One region of the Kitasatospora paranensis genome, then DNA from elsewhere that is predicted to be linked to it. Evidence: riboswitches for the same ligand, from Rfam matches in the RefSeq annotation. Region 1 holds a riboswitch; the other holds the start of a gene.

Region 1 (8,137 bases):
GTCTTGGCGGTGACCAGCCTCCGGTGGATGCGGGCGTCGCGGCGTTCGGCGCGGGCCATCCGCTTGGGGCGGGCGCGGTAGCGCCAGCGGGCCCAGGGGCTCTGCGGCCGGGCGAGCCGGACGGCGCCGACCATGGCGAGCGGGGGCAGCATCACGCCGAGCAGTCCCGTCCAGAGCTTGCCCTTGAAGAGGGTGACGGCGACCAGGAGCAGGAGGATGCCCGCGCCGACCAGCTGGCCCGCCGTCAGCCGGGCCTTGAAGCCGCCGAGGGGCAGTTCGCCGACCAGGAGCAGCCCGATGACGGCGACGGCCAGGATCACCGCGTCGACGGACTTGCGGCCCTGTTCGCTCCAGTAGACGTCCTCCAGGTGGAGGACGAGCGCGAACTCGTCGAGGACGAGCCCGGCGCCGATGCCGAAGCCCCCGGCGAGGACGTTCCACAGCTGGCCGCCGTCGCCGCGGACGGTGAACGCGCCGACCCCGCAGATCAGGATCAGGGTCTGGCCGAAGACGACGTGGTGGATGTGCAGCCCTCCGGGCTGCACGTTGCCGGGCCACCAGCTGGTGCCGCGCCGGATCATCCGGACGCTGAAGCGGATGAACAGGAACGAGGAGATCAGTCCGAGCAGCAGCAGGAACAGCGGCTCGCGGCCCGAATCGACGATCCGTTCACGGTAGGTGTCGAGCACCCACTGCCACATGGCGTACGGGACCTCCGGGGCGCGGGGGATCGGCGGATCCCCCATCTGACGACGGCTCAGTGGGTCCTCGCCACCGGTCCGCCCCGCGCGTAGGCCGAACGGACGAGCGGATCCGCCGGTACGGACCCGATCACCCGTCCGACCGTCACGCCTCCGCGGACGCAGGGGGGCCGTGCCATGCTGTGGGCCGACCCGCCCTCCCGGACCCGTCGATCCGACTGTCGGACTGTCAGCTCGTCCGATCGCCCACCCGCGACCGGACCCGACCCGAACGGACACGACCTTGGACGCTCTCTCCCGCAGGACTCTGCTGGCCGCCGGAGCCGCCACCGCCGCCACCCTGGCGGCAGGCTGCGCGGAGCACGGCACCGGCAACGGCGACCCGGCCGGCGCGCCCCCGGTCAGGGCCTCGCAGTCCGCCGCCACCCACGCGGACACGCCCCAGCCGCCCGCCACCCTGATCGGCGACGGCTCGACCTCCGACACCGGCCCCCAGCCGCACCAGCCGGAGACCGACCAGTTGGAGCCGGGCCAGACACCGCCGCAGTTCGTGGTCTTCTCCTGGGACGGCGCCGGCGAGCTCGACAACCAGCTGTTCAGCCGGTTCCGCAAGCTCGCCCAGGACCACGACGCGAAGATGACGTTCTTCCTGAGCGGCATCTACGCCCTGCCGGAGTCCAAGAAGGACCTGTACCACCCGCCGCAGCACCCGGTGGGCGCCTCCGACATCGGCTACCTCAGCAACGAGCACGTGCGCGCGACCCTGCAGCAGGTCGGCGACGCGTGGCTGGAGGGCCACGAGATCGGCACCCACTTCAACGGGCACTTCTGCGGCCCGACCGGCGGCGGCCGGTGGTCCCCGAGGACTGGGACAGCGAGATCCAGCAGGCGATGGACTTCGTCATGAACTGGCGGACGAACACCGGCTACACCGACCTGCCGGCGCTGCCCTTCGACTACCGCAAGGAGCTGATCGGCGGCCGGACCCCGTGCCTGGAGGGCCAGCGCGGGCTGCTGCCCACCGCCGCCAAGCGCGGCTGGCGCTACGACAGCAGCGGCCCCGGCGGCCTCCAGGTCTGGCCGCAGAAGATCCAGGGCGGCGCCCTGTGGGACATGCCGCTGCAGTCGATCCCGTTCCCCGGTCACAGCTTCCAGGTGCTGTCGATGGACTACAACATCATGTACAACCAGTCCGGAGCCAGCACCAAGGGCGACACCGCCAAGTACGACGGCTGGCAGACCCAGGCCCGTGACTCCTACCTGGCCGGCTTCCAGCGCGCGTACACCACCAACCGGGCGCCGATGATCATCGGGAACCACTTCGAGCAGTGGAACGGCGGCATCTACATGAACGCCGTCGAGGACGCGCTCAAGGCGATCGCCGACAAGCCCGACGTCCGGCTGGTCTCCTTCCGCCAGCTGGTGGACTGGCTGGAGGCACAGGACACGGCCGTGCTGCGCAAGCTCCAGTCACTGGCTCCCGGCGAGTCGCCGGGCGGCGGCTGGCGGACCTTCCTCGGCGGATCCGGCTCCTGACGGACGGCGGCCCGGACGGGCTCAGCCGGCCGCGCGGGTGCGGCCGGACACCAGGGCGCCCAGCAGGGCCACCCCCGTCATCACCAGGAAGATCACCGCGAACGACCCCGCCGGGGCGGGAGCGTCCTGGGCGGCGGCGGCCGCCGAGCCGCCGCCCAGCGCCGCGAACAGCACGCCGGCCAGACCGATCAGCAGGACGTTGCCCAGCGCGTCGCTCAGCTGGAGCGCCGCCGAGTTGGCACCGGTGTCCTCCGGCGCCGAGAGCTTCATCATCAGCACGCTGATGCTCGACACCGCCATCCCCATGCCGACGCCGCCGACCGCCCAGGCCACCGCCGCCGTCCAGACCGGCGCCGCCGGGACGAGCACCAGCGCCGCGCCCGCGATCGCCACCGCGCAGAGCACGAACCCGAGCCGGATCATCGCCTCCCGGTGCCGCTCGGCCCGCGGCCGGCCCTGCAGCCAGGAGCCCAGCGCCCAGGACAGCCCGCCGCTGGTCAGCGTCATCCCGGCCAGGGTCGGCGAGAGGTTGCGCTGGGTCACCATCATCAGCGGCACGAAGGCCTCGGCGGCGAAGAACGCACCGGCCGCGACCCCGCGCAGCAGGATCACCACCGGCAGCCCGCGGGCCGCCCGGAGGGTGCCGGCCGGCAGCAGCCGCAGCACCGCGGGCACCAGCAGGGCCGCACCCAGCGCCGCGGGCAGCAGGGCGACCGGGTCCAGGCGCTGGCCCGCGTACTGGAGCAGGGCGGCGCCGACCGCGGCCCGGGCCGCGGCCCACGTCCGGCTGCGGTCGAACACCCCGGCCCGCTGCGGCGGCTGGGCGCGCTCGGCCCGGCGCAGCGCCGGGCCCATCACCGCCAGCGGCAGCAGGATCAGCACCGGCACGGCCAGGAACACCCAGCGCCAGCCCAGGTGCTGGGTGACCGCACCGGCCACCACCGGGCCGAGGATCGACGGCAGCACCCAGGCCGCCGAGAACGCCGCGAAGACCGCCGGCCGCAGCCGCTCCGGGAACGCCCGGCCGACCACCACGTAGAGCGCGACGATCACCAGGCCGCCGCCCAGGCCCTGGATCGCCCGGCCGGCCACGAACGGCCACATGCCGACCGCCGTGCCGGCCACCACCAGCCCGGTACCGAAGACCGCGATGCCGCTGAACAGCGGCGCCATCGGGCCGCTGCGGTCGCACCACTGGCCGGAGACGACCAGCGCGAAGAGCGTGGTGGTGAAGTAGCCGGAGAACGCGAAGGCGTACAGCCCGAGGCCGTCGAGCTGCCGGGCCGCCACCGGCATCGCGGTGTTGACCGCGGTCGCCTCGAAGGCCAGCAGCAGTACCACCGAGACGATCCCCAGGGTGAGCGCCCGGTACGGGCCGCCGAGCACCCCGCCGCCGCCGTCGGGGGTGAGGGCGGTGCGGTCGGGTGCGGTGGCGGCGGTGCTGGTCATGGCAGCCATCGTAAGGCCCACCGGCCCGGATGACTCCTGACCTTCGGACGGGTGCGCGACTCCGCCCCGGGACGTAGGACCGCGGGCCGGCACGGCACCGCTCAGTGCAGCGCCTTGAGCCCGACCACCCCGCCGACGATGAGCAGCAGGCAGCTCACCCGGGCCGCGGTCATCGCGTCCCCGAGCGCCGCCATCCCGTACAGCGCGGTGCCCACCGCGCCGATCCCGACCCACACCGCGTAGCCCGTCCCGAGCGGGATGGTGCGCATGGCGTAGGCCAGCCCGCCCATCGACAGCACCAGGGCGACGGCGAACACCGCGCTCGGCAGCGGGCGGGAGAACCCCTTCGACCCCTCCAGGGCGACCGCCCACACGGTCTCCAGCACACCCGCCACGATCAGCACGATCCAGGCCACGACGACACCTCCGCAGTAGTCGGCGGCAGCTCCTCGCGCTGCCGCCCGCATACCGCGTCGTCTTGTCGTGCCGGGTACGACGCACCTCGTCCGGGGGCGATCCCTCGCCTCCTTCGAACGTAACACACGACGACACACGGAATTCATATTCGGATATTGACGCGCACCGCAGCGCACCCCGTAAGATGAATTCACCAGCGCAACGGAACACGACGACAGGGGTCGGCCATGAACAGGAAGACGGCGGCGATCATCGCGCCCCGCACCTGTGCCACCTTTTGTCCGCGCTGTCGCTGCGCCTGAGCGCGCACCACCCTCCCCTCCCGGCAGGCCCCTGTTGACGGGCCCCGCCGACCCCTGGCCGTGTGCCCGAGTGGCCCAGGGAACCGACTGCAAATCGGTGCACGCGGGTTCAATTCCCGCCACGGCCTCCACTCCGCATTCCCGGACGGCGAATTCCACCGCCCGGGAATTCGGCATTCCCGGAAATCCAGACGGGGCCGCGCGCCGGAATTCCCGGGGGAGTTCCGGCGCGCGGCGGACGGCCGCGCCGTCAGACGACGATGGCGTCCTCGGGGAGGATCGGCAGCCGGCCGACCGGCAGACCGGTGGCGGCCCGGACGGCCGCGGCGACGGCCGCCGGGGCGACCACGGCCGGGGCGGCGCTGACCGCCTTGGCACCGAAGGTGGCGACCACGTCGCGCTCCTCGACCAGGGCGGCGATCCGGATCTCCGGGGTGTCCAGCGCGGTCGGCAGCCGGTAGCCGGTGAGCGAGGGGTTGACCGGGCGGCCGCCCTCGGTGCGCAGGTCCTCCAGCAGGGCGAGGCCGACGCCCTGGGCGACGGCGCCCTCGATGCGGTCCTCGATCTGGCGGGGGTTCAGGGCCCGGCCGACGTCCTGGGCGACGGTCACGTCGACCACCCGGACGGCGCCGAGTTCGATGTCCACGTCCACCACGGCCCGCATCGCGCAGAACGCGATCGAGACGAACGCGTCGCCGTGCCCGTTCTCGTCCAGCGGCTCGGTGGGATGCGGACGGCACTGGGCGGTCGCCCAGAGCTCCTTGCCCTCCAGCGCCTCGGCGACCGGCATGCCGAGCACGCCGTCGTAGGAAGTGATCTTGCCGTCGGCGATCGAGAGCAGCTCCACCGACATGCCGAAGTTCGCCGCGATCGGCTGCAGCAGCTGGTGGCGGACCATCAGCGCGGCCCGCTCGATCGCACCGCCGGACACCCAGGTGTGCCGGCCGCGGGCGGACGGCCCGGCCGGCGACTGGTCGGAGTCGGCCGGGGCCACGTACACCTCGGAGACCCCGAGGACGCTCTGCACGATCTGCCGGGCGAGGGTGGCGAAGCCCTGGCCGGCGTCGACCGCGGCGCAGATCACGGTGGCGTGGTCGCCGCTGACCCGCACGGTCGCGGTGGAGATCTCGTCCTCGCCCTCGGCGCCGAGCATGTGGACCATCCCGACGGCGTAGCCGATGCCGCGGCGGACGGCGGACGGCTCACCCGCGCCGCCCGGCCCGCCCGGCAGCATCCAGTCGCCCTCCGGGTCGTCCACCGGCAGCGCCGGCAGCGGCAGCTCGGTCACGGCGTCGAGCAGCGCGGCCACCGGTGCCGGGCAGGTGACCGCCTGGCCGGTGGGCAGCGCGTCGCCGGTCGCCATCGCGTTGCGGCGGCGGATCTCCAGCGGTTCCACCCCGACCTGCTTGGCGAGCTGGTCGAGCTGGGACTCGTAGGCGAAGCAGGTCTGCAGGGCGCCCTCGCCGCGCATCCGCCCGGCTGGCGGGTTGTTGGTGCGCACCGCCCACGCGTCGACGAACACGTTGGGGCAGGTGTAGGGGCCGACCGCGAAGGCGGTCGCCGCGGCCAGCGCCTCGGCGGAGACGTCGGCGTAGGCGCCGCCGTCGAGCAGGACCTGCGCCTCAACCTTGACCAGCCGGCCCTCGGCGTCGGCGTGGTGGCGGTAGCGGAGCAGCGCGGGGTGCCGGGAGGTGTGGGTGTGGAAGGACTCCTCGCGGGTGAGGGTCATCTTCACCGGGCGTCCGGTGCGCAGGGCGAGCAGGGCGAGGACGACCTGGAAGCCGAGCGCCTCGCGGTCGGAGACGGCGCCGGGGACGCCGGTGACGACGGTGCGCACCCGGTCCGGGTCGAGGCCGAGGCAGGCGGCGGCGCGGTCGCGGTCGCCGTGCGGGTCGGTGGTGGACAGGTGGAGCTCGACGCCGCCGTCGGGGCGGGGCACCGCGAGGCCGGCCTCGGCCCCGATCGGCGCGGGGTCCTGACGGCCGACCTGGTACAGGCCCTCGACCACGATCTCGCCGACGGCCTCCGGGTCGCCGGTGCGCAGCGGGAGGTGCCGCAGGAGGTTGCCGTCGGGGTGCAGCGGCGGGGCGTTGAACGCGGCCTCGGGGTCGGTGACGGCCTCCAGCGGCTCGTACTCGACGACGATCAGCGAGGCGGCGAGGCGGGCGGTGTCCGGGGTCTCGGCGGCGACGGCGGCGATCGGCTCGCCGTGGTGGCGGACGACGTCGGCGGCGAGCACCGGGCGGTCGCCCGCGGGCGGGCAGGAGGCCAGGTCGGCGGCGGTGACGACGGCGTGCACGCCGGGCAGCGCGAGGGCGGCCGAGGTGTCGACCGAGGCGATCCGGGCGTGCGCGTGCGGGGAGCGCAGCAGTGCGCCCCACAGCAGCCCTTCCGCCCACAGGTCGGCCGCGTACGGGAAGATGCCGAGCGCCTTGGGGAGGGCGTCGGTGCGCAGCGGGGAGCTGCCGAGGCCGAACGGTTCCGCGCCGGCGGCCGGTGCGTCGGTGGGCGCGGTCATGCGTTCTCGTCCTCGGGAATGGTGCTCCCCCGGCCGAAGGCTGGATGAGGATGCCGTGGGCGGGGGTGGTGCCGTCGTAGACGGTGCCGTCGTAGACGGTGCCGTCGTACCCGGGCGTGCCGTCGTACCCGGGTGTGCCGTGGTAGCCGTGCGCCGGGGTGGCGTGGGCGGGGTCGTACGGCTGGGTGCCGTCGTACCCGGGGACGCCGTAGCCGGGGGTGCCGTACCCGGCGGCCTCGTAGCCGGCGTAGGGCGCCGCCGCCTCGTACACCGGGGTGCCGTGCGGCGGGGTGGGCGTGTACCCGCCGTCGTGGGCGGTGCCGTGCGCCGGCGTCGGGATGTACGGCGTGCCGTGGGCGGGGGTGGTGTCGTGCGGCGGGCCGTCGTGGGCGGTGCCGTGCGCCGGCGTCGCCTCGTACAGGCCGGTGTCGTACGGGGTCGGGTCGTAGCCGCCCGCCGGGTGGGCGCCGGTGTCGTGGTGGCCGCCGGTGTCGTGCTGGCCGCCGTCGAAGGGGCTGCCCTGCGCCGGGATGTACGGCGCGGGGTGCTCACCGGTCTGCTGCCCGGAGGGCTGGTAGTAGCCGGGCTCGTACACGCCGCCCTGGTGGGTGGCGCCGGGGCCGGTGGGGCCTTCGGGCGCGGCCGGGGCGGGGTGCGCCGCGGCGTACTGGTCGGCCTCGACCCAGAGCTCGGAGTCGGCGTACAGCGGCAGCTCGCCGGCGAGCGGGAGGTCGGTGGCGGACTGTCGGCCGACCGGGGCGGGCTGCTCGGCGGCGGGCTGCTCGGTGTCCGGGCCGGTGCCGGCGCCCGCCGCGGCGGCGGCCTCGGCCTGCTCGGCCGCGGCCGCGAGCTCGGCCTCCAGCTCCGCCTCGCGTGCCTGGGCGACCGTCTGCACCGCGGCGAGCACGCCGCGGTAGCCGGTGCAGCGGCAGAGGTTGCCGCAGAGCGCCTGGCGCGCCTCGACGTCGCTGGGCCGGTGGTTGCGCTGCAGCAGGTCGTGCACGGCCATGGCGAGGCCGGGGTGCAGTAGCCGCACTGGACGGCCCCGGACTCGGCCAGGGCCTGCTGGACGTCGCTGGCGGCGCCGGCGCCGGAGAGGCCCTCGACGGTGGCGATCTCGCTGTCGGCGGCGAGCGCGGCGGGCACCAGGCAGCCGGCCACCAGCTGGCCGTCGACCTGCACCGAGCAGGCACCGCACTCGCCCTGCTCGCAGC
Region 2 (8,137 bases), 2.7 Mb from region 1:
TGGCGTCCTGGGTGGCCTGGGCGTCCGTGCTGGCCAGGTAGCTCGTCCAGACGGTGGGCGGGGTGGGCATGCCCTCGGGGGCCATCGCCGGACCGATGCCGGCCACGGCCTTGCCGTTCAGCTCACAGACCGCGTACCCGCCGAACTCGGCCGGGCCGGGCTGCCCCTGCCAGCCGAACAGGTCGCGGTAGACGTCCAGCGCGGCCTGCTGGTCCTTCGCCATCAGATCGACCCAACATGGCGTGCCGGTCGCGTACGGGGTGGTGACTTCGGGCATCGCTCGCTCCTTGTCGTGAGGTCCGTCCGTCACTCTTGCGGCGCCGACCGGTGACCGCCATCCGACACGCCGTCAGCCCCGTGGCAGGTGGGGGAGGCTCTTCGGCGGGGCGTGCGCGTGCCGCCGGACACGACGGCGCGGCACCCCACCCGGACGGCCGAACGGACCTTCCGGGCCGTCGGAGCCGCCGAGCCGTCGGCACGGCGCCGCATCAGGGGGCGGGGAGGGCCCGGACGTCCAGCCGGTGCTCGACGGCGGCGTCACCGTCGCGGGTGACCAGATAGGCGCCCTTGCCGGAGCGTTCGGCGACGGCCTCGACCAGCTCGGTGCCCCGGTAGACGAGACCGACACCGTCGTCGGTGCAGTGCGTGGTGGGCAGGGTGCCGTCCGCGACGAGGCGGTGGACCAGCGGGCGGCGGCCCGGGTCCACGTCGTAGTGCACGCCGTTGCCGTAGGGCAGGAAGCCGAGGGCGTCGGTGATCGGCTGCAGCTCGGGCCCGAAGGAGTCGGTGGTGCCGCCGCGGAACCAGCAGATCGAGCCGGCGCTCACCCCGCTCAGCACCACGCCCGCCTCCCACGCCCGCCGCAGGATCGCGTCCAGCCCGTGCACCCGCCAGACCGCCAGCAGGTTGGCGACCGAGCCGCCCATCACCCAGACCACGTCCTGCTCCAGCACGGTCGCCTCGACGTCCTCGTGGTTGGGCCGCGGGAACAGGTGGAGCGGGGTCAGGTCGAACCCGGCGATCCGGGCGGCCTCCGTCATCCGGGAGGTGAAGTGCTCGGCGTCGCCGATGGCCGTACCGACGTACATCACCCGGGGTCGGCGACCGTGGGCGCCGGACAGATCGACGGCGTGGTGCACCAGGGCGTCGAACTCGACCATGGTGCGGGCTCCGGCGCGGTGTCCGCCCGAGGTGGCGAGGATGGTGGGCTCAGAGGCAGGCATGGCACGCGATCCTACGGCCTGCCCCCTGCCCGACCAGCAGGCGCCCTCCCCTGTGCGCGGGACGCTCAGCGATTCCGGCCGAGCAGGTCGGTGAGATCCGCGAAGAGCCGTTCTCCCGCCGCAGCGGTGGCCGGCGAGAGGGTGTCGAGGGTGAGGAATCCATGGATCATTCCTGCCTCGCAACGGTGGACGACCGGAACGTTCGCGGCGGCCAACCGGGCGGCATAGGCATCGCCCTCGTCACGGAGCGGGTCGTGCTCCGCAGTGATCACCACGGTGGGCGGGAGCCCGCCGAGATCGGCGGCGAACAGCGGGCTGATCCCGGGGTCGGCCCGCCGGGACGGGTCCGGGACCCATTGCTCGGCCCCCCACGCGACGTCGTCGGCCGCCAGGCCCCAGCCCGCGGCCTTCGACCGTGCGCTGGGGCAGGAGAGCGTCAGATCGGTGTTGGGGTACGCCAGGATCTGGGCGGCCGGCAGCGGCCCGCCCTCGTCGCGCAGACGCAGGCAGGCGAGCGCGGCCAGGTTCCCGCCGGAGCTGTCACCCATGACCACGATCGGGCCGGCAGTCCCGGTGCCGGAATCCCCGCCGGCGACCGCCCATCGGACGACCTCCACGCAGTCGTCGACGGCAGCCGGCCACGGATGCTCCGGAGCCCGGCGGAAGTCGACGCTCAGCACCGCCGCACCGGTCCTGAACGCCAATCGGCGGCACAACCGATCGTGCGACTCCAGATCGCCGATCGTCCACATCCCGCCGTGCAGGAACACCACCAGCGGCCCGCAGGCCGCCGAGGGCCGGTAGAGACGGACCCCCACGGCAGCCGGACCGATCGTCAGATCATCGACGTGGGCGATCTCGGGGCCGCGGGGCCGGGCGTCGACACGGAGACGCTGGGCGCGCCGCAGCTCCGCCGCGCCCACGGCACGGGCCGGAGGTCGGGGTCCTGTCGGACTGCCTCGACGAAGGCGGTCAGTTCGGCATCGGCGAGCGAAGGATCGATCGATTCGGCCATGCGGGCCACGATGCCACATCGATCCTGACACCCCGACCCGGGGCCGCCTCCCCGGAGGGCAACTCCCCGAGAGCAGACCGATCTGACGATGCGTCGACGTGGGTCACCGGCCGACGGCGGCGGCGAGGCCCCGGCCCGCCTTGTGGGCGAGTCCTCGGACGATCATGCCGAGCTGTGCGGAGGTGCACGGCCCGTTGAAGAGGATGAAGTCGTCGAAGACGTGGACCCCGGGCCGGTCGGCGACGGCGTGTGCCGCGTCCCGTACCGCCACCAACTGCTCCACCGTCATCTGCGGTTCGCGCTCGCCCGGCTGGTAACGCGCCCCGAGCGGGAAGTCCTTGCCCGGGCGGTCGGTGAGCTCGACATGGCAGCCCAGCACGTGGGTGACCTGCCTGCTCCGGGTGAAGTCCACCAGCCGATCCAGCGTCGCGGTGAACTCCGCGAAGTCGAAGGCGTAGAGCCGGCCCGGGTAGACGGTGTCACCGGTGAGCAGGATGCCCGTCCACGGATCGTGAATGGTGACGGCGGCCTTGTGGTGGCCCGGAGAGCCGATCACCTCCAGCACGCGGCCGCCGAGGTCGAACACGACGGTCTCCTGCGGCCAGGAGGTGAAGCCGAAGAACTCCTGGACCGCCTCCGCCTCCCTGGCCACCACCGTGGTGGCCGGCCGGTCGGCGAACTGCGCGTCGGCGGCGACGTGGTCGCCGTGCCCGTGCGTGTGGGCCACGACCAACTCGTAGTCCGGGCGCGGGTGCTCGCGCAGCCAGGTGTCCACCAGCGCATCGACGGTCGTCCGCAGCGGGAACCGGGCCGGGTCGGCCGTGGCCCCGGTGTCCAGCAGCAGGGCACGCTCGTTGCCGAAGAGCAGGTAGAGGAAGGGCGCCTCGTAGCTGACGCTCTTGCTCTGGCGCAGGACGAAGGTGTGCTCATCGTAGGCGTGCACCTGGATGAGCGGCTCGGCGTCGGCCCGCCGCGACCGCACGCCGTGGTTCCAGCGCACGTCGAGGCTTCCGGCGATCGGCGCACTACCGGTGAAGTCGATCGGCGTGGTGGTGTCAGCAGTCATCGGTGTTCTCCCCCAGGTCCGTGTCGGCCAGCGGCGATGCCGCCATGAAGTACCGGACGTGCCGCCGGTCGGCGACGGGTGCATCCGGCTCGGCGCCCGGAACGGCCTCGGCCGCGTCCCGCGCCAGGTACGGGGCGAGGATCGCCCGCCACTGCGCCTTGATCTCGGCGGCCTCGGCAGCCGTGACCCGCACGGTGGCCGCCATCCCCCGGGCCGCGTCCCGCCACTCGGTGTCTTCGCCGGGCGAGCGGTCCACCCAGTCGAGCACCCGGGCGGCCTCGCGCTCGACCACCACCCGGCTCAGCTGCTGCACCACCAGCGGATCGACCTGCCCGCTGCCGGCCAACAGCATCTGCCGGTCGACGACCTGCCAGCGCCGCTCGCGCCGGTCACTGCCCGGCCCGGCCTCCTCGACGTAGCCGTACTTCGCCAGATGGCGCAGGTGGAACGAACAGCTGGCCTGGGACACGCCCAGCAGCCGCCCGCAGGTGGCCGCCGTGGCCGGCCCGATCCTGCCGAGTGTCTCCAGCAGATCCAGCCGGGTCGGGTGAGCCAGGGCGCGAATCGCCTTGGGATCGCTCAGTCGCATATGTCAAAGAGTACTTTGGCATTCATCATTGTCAACGTCTTCTTTGGCTTTCGTGGGGATGCCGAGTTGCGCCGGCCGTTCGCGCGACGGTCCTCACATGTGCTGAGCTGGAGCGTTGGTGTCGGACCATCAGAGATCCGCCTCGGACTTCCACGCCGGCTCCGGACCGAGCCGAGCACCCAGGGCCGGACCCCGCCCCCGTCACGTACGGGCCATGTCACCACGGCAGCCCACGCCTTGCCGTCAACGCATATCCTGTTGCCCATGACGCAAGAGGACGGTGAGCTGGACAGCCTGGTACGCAAGCGGATCCGCGCCCTGCGGGTGGCGCAGGGCTGGTCCTTGGAGGAACTGGCCTCCCGCGCCCGGGTCAGCCCGTCCACGCTCAGCCGGATCGAGAACGGCCGGCGCCGTCTCGCCCTGGACCAGCTCGTCACGCTCGCCCGGGCCCTGGACACCTCGCTGGACCAGCTCGTCGAGAACGCGGCCGACGACGTCATCATCAGCCCGACGATCGACGGGGCCCGCGGGCTCATGCGCTGGCCGATCAAGGCGGAGCCCGGCATGAGCGTGGTGCGCCAGCGCATGACGAACCCGCCGCCCGACAACCCCGGCCGCCTGCGCGCCCACCCGGGCCGGGAGTGGCTCGTCGTCCTGTCCGGCACCGCGGTCCTGCTGCTGGGCAACCGGCGCATCCGCGTGGAGACGAACCAGGCGGCGGAGTTCCCCACCATGCTGCCGCACGCCATCGGCGCCGAGGGCGGGCCCTGCGAGGTCCTGGGCATCTTCGACCGCGACGCCCGCCGTGGCCACCAACGCGGGGACGACGCCCAGGACAGCTCCCACCCCGCCCCGTGACACGCCGGTCCCCCACCGCCGCCGGCCGGGACGCCGCCGCCGGTGCGGTCGGCATCGACATCGAGGACCCCCGCGCCGGACGGCGGCCCCGGGGCCCCGGACTCCCACCTGCGCCCCGGGGGCGGTCGGCCGGGGTGCGGACTTCCAGCTCGGCGGGGCCTGGCATGTCACACGGGCGTGGCTGCGGTGGGCAGTGAAGCGACCCGACCGTCCGTGTTAGCGTTGCGGCGGAGGCTTGGATCTGCCTGCCCCGGACGAGATGTGCGCCGTACCCGGCCCGCCAAGACGACGCACTCGAGGAGACGTCATGGGCGCACGCACCTGCCTGATCGACTTCACCGGAGAGGCCCTCAGCCCTCATGGACTGGACGTCCGGTGGATCCACGGATCACCGTCCGCCAAGCACAACACCGACCCGGACATCCAGGTCCATGCCTACGACGAGCACACGTTCGTCCTGCGGCAGAACATGGCGATCGACTACGAGGCGCCGTTCCTGTTCCTGTTCTTCGGCAACGCCCGGGCGGTGCTGATCGACACCGGGGCCACTGCATCGTCCGAGTTCTTCCCTCTGCGCCGAGCGGTCGACGAGCTCATCGATTCCTGGCTCGCCCGTCACCCCCGGCACGGGTACCAACTGCTCGTGCTGCACACCCATCCGCACGGCGACCACATTGCGGGCGACGGCCAGTTCACCGATCGCCCTGACACCACGGTTGTCAGCGCGGAGCCGGCCACCGCCTGGCCGTACTTCGGATTCACCGACCACCCCGAAGCCGTGGCGCAGATCGACCTCGGGGGCCGAGTGCTGGAATGTCTGGCCACCCCGGGCCACCACGAGGCCGCCGTCACGTTCTACGACCCGTGGACCGGGTTCCTCCTGACCGGCGACACGGTCTACCCCGGCCGCCTCTCCATCAAGGACTGGCAGGCATTCAGCCGGACGATCGATCGCTTGATCGACTTCTGCGACCGCCGGACGGTCACCCATGTACTCGGCTGCCACATCGAGATGACCCGGAAACCGGGCGTGGACTATCCCATCCGCGCCGTCTACCAGCCCGACGAGCCCCCACTGCAGATGACCACCGGCCACCTGCGTGACATCCGCGAGGCACTGAGGCAGGCCGGCGACCAGCCCAGCCACCGCGCCTTCCCGCTGTTCATCCTGTGCCCCGACGCATGAGCGGCACGGACCAGACCGGGCCCCGTCACGGCTCCCCGGCGGCGAGAACGGCAGACCGACGCGTGGTGCCGCAGGCCGGTGTCCGGGTCGTTCTCGGCTCGGCGTTCGTCGACCCCCGCGATCCGAACAACGGGCTGGGCAACCCCTTCGCTGTCGTCATCGGCGCCGACGTCGCAGCATTGAGCTCAGCCCAACGCCGGGATCTGGCCCGGCGCACCGGCGCCCCCGAGACCGTCTTCGTCGATGCCGTCCGCCAACGGACCGGGCTTCAGAGCCCTTCCGGGTACGAGCTCGACCTGACCGTCCTGACACCGACCGGGAAGGCACTCGGAGCGTGCGCCCACGGCTTCATCGGCACCGTGCACGCGCTCACCCAGACCGGGGCCATCACCGCAGGCCTTGACCTGCTGATCACCACGCCGTCGGGCGGATCGGCACGGGCCTCGCTTGCCGGCGACGGCACGGTCATGCTTCAGTTCGACTCAAGTGAGCCCTTGATCGCGTACGGCCGCGCGCAGGCATTGGAGGAGATCTTCCACGTGCCGCTTCCGTCCCTGGCCGCCGGGCTGCCGGTCCTGTCCGTCGGCTCGCCCAAGTTGACCGTCGAGGTGGCACCCGGCGCCTTCGCCCGACTGCAGCGACAACTGGGCGGTCTGGACTACGACCGGCTCATGGCCCTGCAGCGCGAGCTGAACGTCAACGGGATCCATCTGTTCTGCCGCAACGACATCACAGGTATGCCCGAACGCGCGATCCAGACGAACGCGTACCTCGGCCGGGATCTCGCCGTGGACCGGGCCACCGGCGTTTCAAGCGCGGCCCAGGTCAGCGCCGACCCCCGCATCCACGCAGGCCGACAGTTGCAGATCACCCAATACACCCAGACGGGCCGTTCGGCGGTCCTCACCCTGACCAAGGGGGAAGGACGCAGTGTCTGGGTGGGCGGTGCCGCGAGCCTCCTCGGTCACCACTCCGCACACCCTTGCTCTTCCTGACCCAGTCAGTTCGCTGCGCGGGCCGCACGGTCCGAGGCGCGCCGCAAGCAAGCATGCCCCCAGGGAACAGAATCAGATCCAATCGCTTGTCAATGTCGGTGGACCTGTTGCAGCAGCCGACCCGCATCGATAGCTGACGCGGGGTGAGGTCGCGACGGCTGCCGATGCAGGGTGGCCCGGGCATGGTGACCGCCGGGGAGGCGGCCACCATGCGATCGCCGGTGTCAGTCGACGCCCTCTACGATCCGGAAGTCGCGCTCGACGCCGTCGGACAGAGCGGCCAGCGCCTCCTGGTAAGGCTCGCTCTCGCGCGCGGCGACGGCCTGCTCGAAGCTGTCGAACTCGATCAGGACGGTGAATTCGGCGATTCCGTCGTCGTGTGCGACGACCCGGCTGCCACGGGAGAGGACCCGTCCGCCCGCGGCCCGGACGGCCGGACCGGCCAGCTTGCTGTAGGCAGCCATCTTCTCGGGGTCGGAGATGGTGCGGTAGACGCTGACCCAGTAGCCCTTGGCCATGGAAACCTCCAGGATGTCGAAGTTCTGTGCCGGCGTTCGCCGTTGACAGGACGAGCCTATGCGGGCGGGAGGGCCGGGGAGTCGCCGCAGAGCAGGGGTTGCAGGAGTGGAACGTACAGCTCGGCGACTTCGTCGGGGTCCGGCCGGGTGAGCCGGTCGGCACGTGATCACCCAGCCCGGCCCCTGACCCTCACGCTGACGCCCGACCCACCAACCTCACCCAACCCACTCACGATCCGGATATCAACGCGTGCATCGCCCTCTCGGATCCGTCAGGCAATGCCGGCTGCGCCGATCACGATCCCGTCTGCGGCCCGAGCTCCTCGCCCGGCGGGATGAAAGTGTCGGCACTGTCGGCGTCCTCGACATGGCCGTACGCGTCGACCGTGATGGCCGTCGCCCGCCCCTTCGACGTGATGAGCCACGCGAGGACCTGCTCGGTCAGCGGGGTTCCGCCGGGACCTTGGTCCGTCCAGTGAGCCCGCCATCCCCCGCCGGGCACGGCGGCGACGACCTGGTCGGCCGGCTCCAGATGGGAGAAGTCCTCATAGTCCGTCACCGGACGAAGGGCTCCGCGCTTCCGGTCGACGACCAGCGCCGCCCCGGTGGGCCGGTCCCAGCCCTCCACACGCAGCATGCGACCGATCTCGGTCTCGGTGCCGTTGAAGATCGCTGTCCAGCCGGTCT

Evidence for each region. Region 1 has a riboswitch for guanidine ahead of ABEB13_RS16345 (DMT family transporter). Riboswitches for the same ligand answer to the same signal wherever they lie in the genome.
Region 2: another riboswitch for guanidine. It lies ahead of ABEB13_RS03445 (MBL fold metallo-hydrolase); the one in region 1 lies ahead of ABEB13_RS16345 (DMT family transporter).

What each region holds. Positions count from the first base shown of each region.
Region 1 is NZ_BAABKV010000001.1:3,372,698-3,380,834, forward strand. It holds gene ABEB13_RS16330 (hypothetical protein) at 1-746, opposite strand, end outside; partial or broken gene ABEB13_RS16335 (polysaccharide deacetylase family protein) at 985-2,237, shown strand; gene ABEB13_RS16340 (MFS transporter) at 2,259-3,686, opposite strand; gene ABEB13_RS16345 (DMT family transporter) at 3,788-4,102, opposite strand; guanidine-III (ykkC-III) riboswitch at 4,154-4,216, opposite strand; tRNA gene ABEB13_RS16350 (tRNA-Cys) at 4,462-4,536, shown strand; gene ABEB13_RS16355 (xanthine dehydrogenase family protein molybdopterin-binding subunit) at 4,656-6,923, opposite strand; partial or broken gene ABEB13_RS16360 ((2Fe-2S)-binding protein) at 7,873-8,137, opposite strand, start outside.
Region 2 is NZ_BAABKV010000001.1:666,549-674,685, forward strand. It holds gene ABEB13_RS03410 (VOC family protein) at 1-277, opposite strand, end outside; gene ABEB13_RS03415 (Type 1 glutamine amidotransferase-like domain-containing protein) at 489-1,223, opposite strand; gene ABEB13_RS03420 (alpha/beta hydrolase) at 1,289-2,041, opposite strand; gene ABEB13_RS03425 (hypothetical protein) at 2,059-2,238, opposite strand; gene ABEB13_RS03430 (MBL fold metallo-hydrolase) at 2,342-3,304, opposite strand; gene ABEB13_RS03435 (winged helix-turn-helix domain-containing protein) at 3,294-3,893, opposite strand; gene ABEB13_RS03440 (helix-turn-helix domain-containing protein) at 4,158-4,751, shown strand; guanidine-III (ykkC-III) riboswitch at 4,979-5,046, shown strand; gene ABEB13_RS03445 (MBL fold metallo-hydrolase) at 5,059-5,937, shown strand; gene ABEB13_RS03450 (hypothetical protein) at 6,000-6,932, shown strand; gene ABEB13_RS03455 (DUF1330 domain-containing protein) at 7,157-7,450, opposite strand; gene ABEB13_RS03460 (hypothetical protein) at 7,746-8,137, opposite strand, start outside.